Regions from separate parts of the Arthrobacter sp. OAP107 genome, predicted to be linked through region 2. Evidence: riboswitches for the same ligand, from Rfam matches in the RefSeq annotation. Region 2 holds a riboswitch; each other region holds the start of a gene.
What was found. Region 2 has a riboswitch for cyclic di-AMP ahead of ABIE00_RS19310 (M23 family metallopeptidase). Riboswitches for the same ligand answer to the same signal wherever they lie in the genome.

Region 1: another riboswitch for cyclic di-AMP. It lies ahead of ABIE00_RS22590 (NlpC/P60 family protein); the one in region 2 lies ahead of ABIE00_RS19310 (M23 family metallopeptidase).
Region 3: another riboswitch for cyclic di-AMP. It lies ahead of ABIE00_RS24045 (LysM peptidoglycan-binding domain-containing protein); the one in region 2 lies ahead of ABIE00_RS19310 (M23 family metallopeptidase).

What each region holds. Positions count from the first base shown of each region.
Region 1 is NZ_JBEPOK010000001.1:4,921,550-4,923,806, reverse strand. Features, by position in the region: gene ABIE00_RS22595 (GGDEF domain-containing protein) at 1-487, shown strand, start outside; gene ABIE00_RS22590 (NlpC/P60 family protein) at 715-1,428, opposite strand; cyclic di-AMP (ydaO/yuaA leader) riboswitch at 1,432-1,597, opposite strand; gene ABIE00_RS22585 (SulP family inorganic anion transporter) at 1,778-2,257, opposite strand, start outside.
Region 2 is NZ_JBEPOK010000001.1:4,216,016-4,218,272, forward strand. Features, by position in the region: gene ABIE00_RS19310 (M23 family metallopeptidase) at 1-774, opposite strand, end outside; cyclic di-AMP (ydaO/yuaA leader) riboswitch at 786-1,028, opposite strand; gene ABIE00_RS19315 (iron-dependent transcriptional repressor DtxR) at 1,200-1,895, opposite strand; gene serC (phosphoserine transaminase) at 2,241-2,257, shown strand, end outside.
Region 3 is NZ_JBEPOK010000001.1:5,234,040-5,236,296, reverse strand. Features, by position in the region: gene ABIE00_RS24050 (YybH family protein) at 1-176, opposite strand, end outside; gene ABIE00_RS24045 (LysM peptidoglycan-binding domain-containing protein) at 415-1,386, opposite strand; cyclic di-AMP (ydaO/yuaA leader) riboswitch at 1,392-1,551, opposite strand; gene ABIE00_RS24040 (NAD(P)(+) transhydrogenase (Re/Si-specific) subunit beta) at 1,710-2,257, opposite strand, start outside.

The DNA of each region.
Region 1 (2,257 bases), 710 kb from region 2:
AGTGGCCACCCAGGACGGGCTCACGGGGCTGCTTAACCGCGGCGCCTTCCTGGAGGCGGCCGCAGAAGAACTGGAACGCAGCAGGGCCGCCAACAGCGGCGGCTCGCTGATCCTCGCCGACCTCGACCACTTCAAGTCGGTCAACGACACCTTCGGCCATGCGGCGGGGGACCTGGCCCTGCAGGCGTTTGCCGCGGCGTGCAGCGCATCGGCGCGGTCCACGGACGTCGCGGGGCGCTACGGCGGTGAGGAGTTCATCCTCCTGCTTCCAGGCGCCGGGCCCAAGAGCGCGGAAATCATCGCGGGCGAAATCAGCAGGAGGCTGGCAGCGCAACATATTCCGGAGTTGCTGCGGATGCCGACCGTCAGCTACGGCATTTCCACCTACAATGCGAAAACCGCCGACCTCGACGAGGTGATCGCGGCCGCAGACGTCGCCCTGTATGAAGCCAAATCGCAGGGTCGGAACCGCACGGTCAGGGGTTGAGGCGGGTTCTGCCGCCTTAAAAGCAGGCGCCGGATCCGGAATGCATGGGGGACAATCCGGATCCGGTGATCCTGACTCGCAGCCGGAGACTGCCGTCTTTCATCAGGCACAGCCATGGTGTTCCGCAGTCCTTGTAGAAAGGTAGGAGCACCTTGGGGTGGCCGTGTTCCGCCGCCCCCAAGGCAGCGGAACACGGCGGTTTTCAGGTCTGCCGGGCCGCGCGGCTGCTAGGCCGCGCGCACGAACGTAACTGGGCCCGTGGCAGTGAGCCAGGACAGCGGGTGGGCCATGGTGGCATTGATGCCGTTCATGCCGCCGCTGATGACCTTGCCGCCGCCGGCGTAGATCGCCACGTGGCCGGACTGGACCACCATGTCGCCGGGCTGCGGGGTGGAAACCACCTTGCCGTAGCTCAGGAACTGCATCGGGGCCAGGTCACCCACGTGGATGCCAGCGGCGCCGAGGGCCTTCTCCACCATGGCGGTGCAGTCCTGTGTGATGCCGATCTGGGCGTAGGCCGAGGCCAGCATGGCTGCGTTGACGCCTGCAGCAGCCTTGACCGGCGCCTTCGGCGCGGGAGCCGCGGCCTTCACGGCGACCTTGGGCGCGGGAGCCGCAGCCTTGACGGCGACCTTCGGTGCGGGCGCGACAGCGGCAGGTGCCGCGGCCTTCTTGACTGCCGGCTTTGCGACGACGACAGGTGCTGCCACCGCCGGAGCGGGTGCGGACTTGACCGCAGGGCGCTCAAAGTCGATCTTGACGCTGGAGGCGGCGCTCAGCGGAGCCTGAACCTGGCCTGCCGTCGCGAAGACGCCGGCGGGAGCCTGGGCCTGCTGGGCCGGAGCGTTGGCGGCATTGGCCGCGACGCTGCCGGTGAAGGCCAGGCCGGATGCTGCAAGGATGGCCGCAGCACGGCGGCCAGAAATAAAGCGGAACGACATGAAGAAGCCTCTCCCGATGCCTGCGAGGTGAGCTGTCGGATTCGGATGGGAGGCACCCGGCCGCGGTCCTGAGCGTGGTCAGGAGCTGTGCGGCTTCACCCCAAGGCCCGCTTCAAGCGGGCCAAAAAGTGGTTTCCCCGTCTCTGCCGGACATGGGTCAGCGGTTGGTTCCTCGGGCTGCGGCAGAGTTAGGCAATCAGCGCGGGAGTGCCTCCTCGATGAAAAAGGCACGTTTTCCACCGTACGGGAGGCTCCAGGCAATGTCACATTAAGGTAACGGGGCCGTGTCGTTCACGTCGCGTTCGCCCGCGTCAGATATGGGTTCAGGGTGTAATTAGTGTGGCGAACCTCACTCTGCGGCGTTGAGCTTTCCGGCGAGCCGTTCCCGCATTTGGATGCTGGCCGAGTTAAGGCCGATCAGTTCCACCTCGCGGCCGTGCCTCCGGTACTTCTCAGTGACGGAGTCCAGCGCAGCGATGGTGGAGGCATCCCACAGGTGGGAGGCGTGCAGGTCGATGACCACGCTGTGGATGTCCGGCTCGGCGTCGCGGGCGTAGTCGAACTGAGTGTAGAGGTCGTTGGAGGAGGCGAAGAACAGTTCGCCGTCCACCGTGTAGGTGGCCACCGTCCGGCCGTTGAGCTCCACCTCCGTCCGCTCCACGGTGGCGAAATGGGCCACCCGGCGGGCGAACATCGCCATCGCTGCCAGCACCCCGACGCCGACGCCGATCGCCAGGTTGTGAGTGACCACCACCGTGCCCACCGTGATGAGCATGACTGCGGTTTCCGATTTGGGCATCCGCCTCAGCGTTGCCGGTGCAACGGAGTG
Region 2 (2,257 bases):
GAAGTGGAGGTGGCAGCCGGTGGAGGCGCCTGTGGTCCCGCTGAGGGCGATAACCTCGCCCCGGGTGACCTTCTGGCCAACCTGGACGCTGGAGGACGACAGGTGGTTGTACGTCGTCTCCAGGCCGTTGCCGTGATCGATCACGATGCGGTTTCCTCCGCCATACGGGTGCCACCCCGAGAAAGTGACTTTGCCGCTGGCTGCAGCAAGCACCTGGGTGCCGCACTCGGCGGCGAAGTCCTGGCCGCGGTGGAACTCGCCGGCGCCGCCGGTGATCGGACTCACCCGGTAACCGAACGGTGAGGACTTGACCAGCGTGGTCAGCGGTCCGCCCAGGGTGCCCACCGAGGCCGCACGGCTGATGCTGCCGGCCGACTGGGCGCTCAGGAGCTGCTTGAGCTTTCCGTCCGGGTCGCCGGTGGTGGAGACTGACGTGCGGCTGAAGTCGATCTTTGCCGCCGGTTCCGCCGAAACCTTCGGCTGCGCCAGTGAGGCAGCGGACGCCGATGCCCCGCCCTGCTCGCCGGCAGCCAGGACAGGGCTGGTGGCGGGGACAGTAACAGTCAGCAGGAGGCCGGTGGCCGCGAGGGCAACGCCGGCTTTCTGCCCAACGCCACTGGCCGAGGCGAAATCCGTAACCTGCCGCAACGGACCCCGGCGGCGGCGGCGCGCTTCGCGCTGGGCGTCCCGGGGACGGTCCGCGGCGTTGGCCTCCGCAAGGCGCGGCTCCGGAGCGGGACCAGTCGCGCGGCGGCGGCCCCGGGCATTCTGCATGGACAAGTACTGTTTCCTCTCTGGATAGCCTGCGGAGTTAGCTGTCGGATTCGGGTCAGAGAGTTCAGACCCGGTCCGCCATCACAAGCCATTCCGGCACAGGGGTATCCCCGGGAGGATTCCTTCTGCGGAAGAGACTTGCTGCTGCGGACTTCACCCCAAGGCTGTCAGAACAGCCGGTTGTGGTTCCCCCGCCCCTGCCAGTGGGTGACTCGTGCTGCTGATCTGCTGGCAGGGTTCGGCTCCAGATCAGGTAACGCTTTTGTATCGGCGTTGCCGTTTAACTATAGGCGATTAAAGAGCACGGTAATAATTCCGTTATATTCACTGTGCAAAAGTGGTGGGTCATCCTGCCTGCAGATGTCAGACAGGATACGGCTTCCGCGCCGCTGGACGATTAGGCGCCGGTCAAGGCTCCCTGGAGCTTAGTCCAGGCGCACAAACACGTGCGCAGCAACCTCCGGCGGCAGTTCAAGGGCACCCTCGAACCCCGGTACGCGGACAGAGATGTACTCCCCCACGCGTTCGAGCGAGACGGCGGCGCCGGGCCGGATCCCGCCTTCGTCCAACTGGAGCAGCAGCTCCGGCTCCACCTGGATGGGTTCTGCCAGGCGGCTGACGGTGACCTTGGATTCCGGGCCGTAGCCGGTCATGGCATCGAGCAGGTTCACCACCCCGTCCGAGAACGGGCGTGCAGGCTGCCCTCCGAGTGCGGCCAGGCCGGGAATCGGGTTGCCATAGGGAGATTCGGTGGGGTGATCGAGCATTTCATAGATCCGGCGCTCCACGCGCTCACTCATGACGTGTTCCCACCGGCAGGCCTCGTCGTGGACGTAGGCCCAGTCAAGGCCGATAACGTCAGCGAGCAGGCGCTCGGCGAGCCGGTGCTTGCGCATCACCTCGGTGGCGCGCTTCCGGCCCACTTCGGTCAGTTCCAGGTGGCGGTCGCCGGAGACGACGACGAGGCCGTCGCGTTCCATCCTGCCGATGGTCTGCGAAACAGTGGGGCCCGAGTGGCGGAGACGTTCGGCGATGCGTGCCCGAAGCGCCACGATGTTCTCTTCCTCCAGCTCCAGAATGGTGCGAAGGTACATCTCCGTGGTGTCGATCAGATCCGTCATTCAGCTCAGCTCCTCGAGCACAGTATTTGTGTCCGTCCCACCGTACCGCGGGCCCGCCGCACCGGGATCCGGCAAGCTGCAGCGGCGGTCCTGTATGACGGCGGCGCAGCACCGGCTGTCTGCCCGTACGTCCAGTGCCAGCTTAGCCTATTTTGAATTAGTCCGGATAATCCGCCGGGCCTGTGACGGGCACCATCTCCATGACTGGACTATGACGGTGGCGTGTTCCCGCGGTATCCGCGCTTCGGGCAGAATAAGGAGGGTCTTGGTGGCGGTCATGGTTGCCTGCCGGCCATCGCCCCGTCCCCGCCGAACCGCACTTCCATGCCGAAAATTGGAGCCACTGTGAGCGACACCAGCAT
Region 3 (2,257 bases), 1.0 Mb from region 2:
TCGCGGTATTCCCCGCGCGAGCTGAGGCGGTTCGGTTCAGAATGGAAGATGAAAGTCGCATCAGGCGCGAAACAGTCGAAGTAGCCGTCTGTATCGGTGGCCGCGAAGGCGGTCATCAGCCTCTTCGCTGCTGCCTCAACCTCGGCGGTGGTCATGGCGGTGGTGATCAGGTCCACGGGAACTCACTCTCGGCGTTGCTTGCAAAGTTTCAGCCGCGACGTGTTCCAGCTCACATCCGGTCAGGCTGCCAGTTAACCCGACTAGGTATCCTCTGGTCAACATTTGTTGCTTGAGGGTGACTTTTGTTGCGTGCTCCTCGGCGATCGGCTGGCAAATAAACGCCGCAGCGGCGGGTGCCGATGCACCCGCCGCTGCTGTATGAACCGTTTCGCCTGTTAGGCGTCCACGCGCCGCTTAGGCGTTCACCCGCACGTAAGTTGAGCCGGTGAGCCACCAGGCCGGGTGCACGATGGTTTCGTTGACACCGTTCATGCCGCTGCTGATGGCCTGCCCTCCGCCGATGTAGACACCGACGTGTCCGCCGCTGATCATCAGGTCGCCGGGCTGCGGTGCCGAAACCGGAGTGCCGTACTGGTAGAACTGCGCGGGCGCAAGGTCGCCGACGGACTTGCCGACGGACCGCAGGGCCTGTTCCACCAGGACGGTGCAGTCCTGGGTCGCACCGAGCTGTGCCCGGGCCGAGGCCACAATGGCTCCGCCCACGCCGCTGGCGGCGGGGGCGGTCGATGCTGCCGGGGTTATCGACGCGGAGGCGTTGTAGATTCCCATGCCGGCGGGCTCGGGGACGGCCGGGGCTGCCGGTGCGGCCGGAACGGCAGGTGCGGCCGGAACTTCGGGTACTGCGGGAGCTGCCGGAGCGGCAGGTACCGCGGGGGCTGCAGCTGCGCCCGGCCCCGGGATGAGGATCTGGTTGCCGGGATAAATAATCGACGCCAGTGACAGGCCGTTCTCTGCGAGCAGCGCATCGAGGTTGACGCCGTGGCGTGCCGCGATGGCCCCGAGGGTATCGCCGGGCACTACTGTGTGCGATGCTCCGGCCACAGCAGATCCGGCGTCTGCCGGGGCAGGGACTGCCGGCGCGGCCTGGGCCGGAGCGGCGAGCGCCTGGCCGGCGACTGACTGCACGGCGGCAGCGGCCGGGGCCGTGGCGGACTGGGCTGCACCGCCCGCCGGAGTCTCGGGCGCGTAGGCGCCTGCGTGGGCGGGTGCCCCGGCTCCGAAGAGGAGACCGGAAGCGACGGCGGCGGCGGCCGCCGGCTTGGCGACTGAGGCGGCATTGGACCTGAGGGAAAATTGCAGGCCCTGCAGGGCGACGGACGTGGTTGGGGTGGCGCGATGGCGCGCGGGCGTGGACTTACGTGACATGGTGATGTGCCTCTCCCATGCCTGCGGGGTTAGCTGTCGGGTTCGGGTGGGAGTCACCCGGTCCTGCCCGCTGCTTAGGCGGTGCGTCTGGACTTAACCCCTAGGCCTTGATGCGCAAGGCCGGTACTAACGTGGTTCCCCCGTCCCTGCCAGCTGTCATAGCGAACGGATCCCGGTCAGCGGCAGGGCTCGGCATTCTGCCCGGGAATGCCCTGAGCGGAACCAGGGCACCGGCCGAGGCTATCGCACATCCGCACCAAAAGTCACATTTGGGTAACGGCGGGAACATGGAAGAGCTTGGCATGGGTGCAGCTGCCAACACCCTACAGGGCCTTCACCGCACTCAGCACCTTTGTCAGGGATTCCTTGGCGTCGCCAAACAGCAGCGTGGTCTGCGGCTCGAACATCAGGTCGTTCTCGATCCCGGCGAACCCCGGCCGCATGGAGCGCTTGAGGAACACCACCTGGCGCGCATCCGCCACCTCGAGGATCGGCATCCCGTAGATCGGCGAGCCCGCGGTGGTCTTCGCGGCGGGGTTCACCACATCGTTCGCGCCCACCACCAGCGCGACGTCGGCGGTGCGGAATTCGGAGTTGATCTCGCCCATTTCCTTGAGTGATTCGTAGGGCACATTGGCCTCGGCGAGGAGCACGTTCATGTGCCCGGGCATGCGGCCCGCCACGGGATGGATGGCGAAGTCCACGCGGATTCCCCGGGATTCCAGGGCCAGTGCCAGCTCTGCCGCGGTGTGCTGACCCTGGGCTACGGCCAGCCCGTAGCCGGGAACGATGATGACGCGCTGAGCATAGCCCAGCAGCACCGCCACGTCCTCCGCGCTCGACGAGCGGACCGGACGGTCGCTCACCGCGG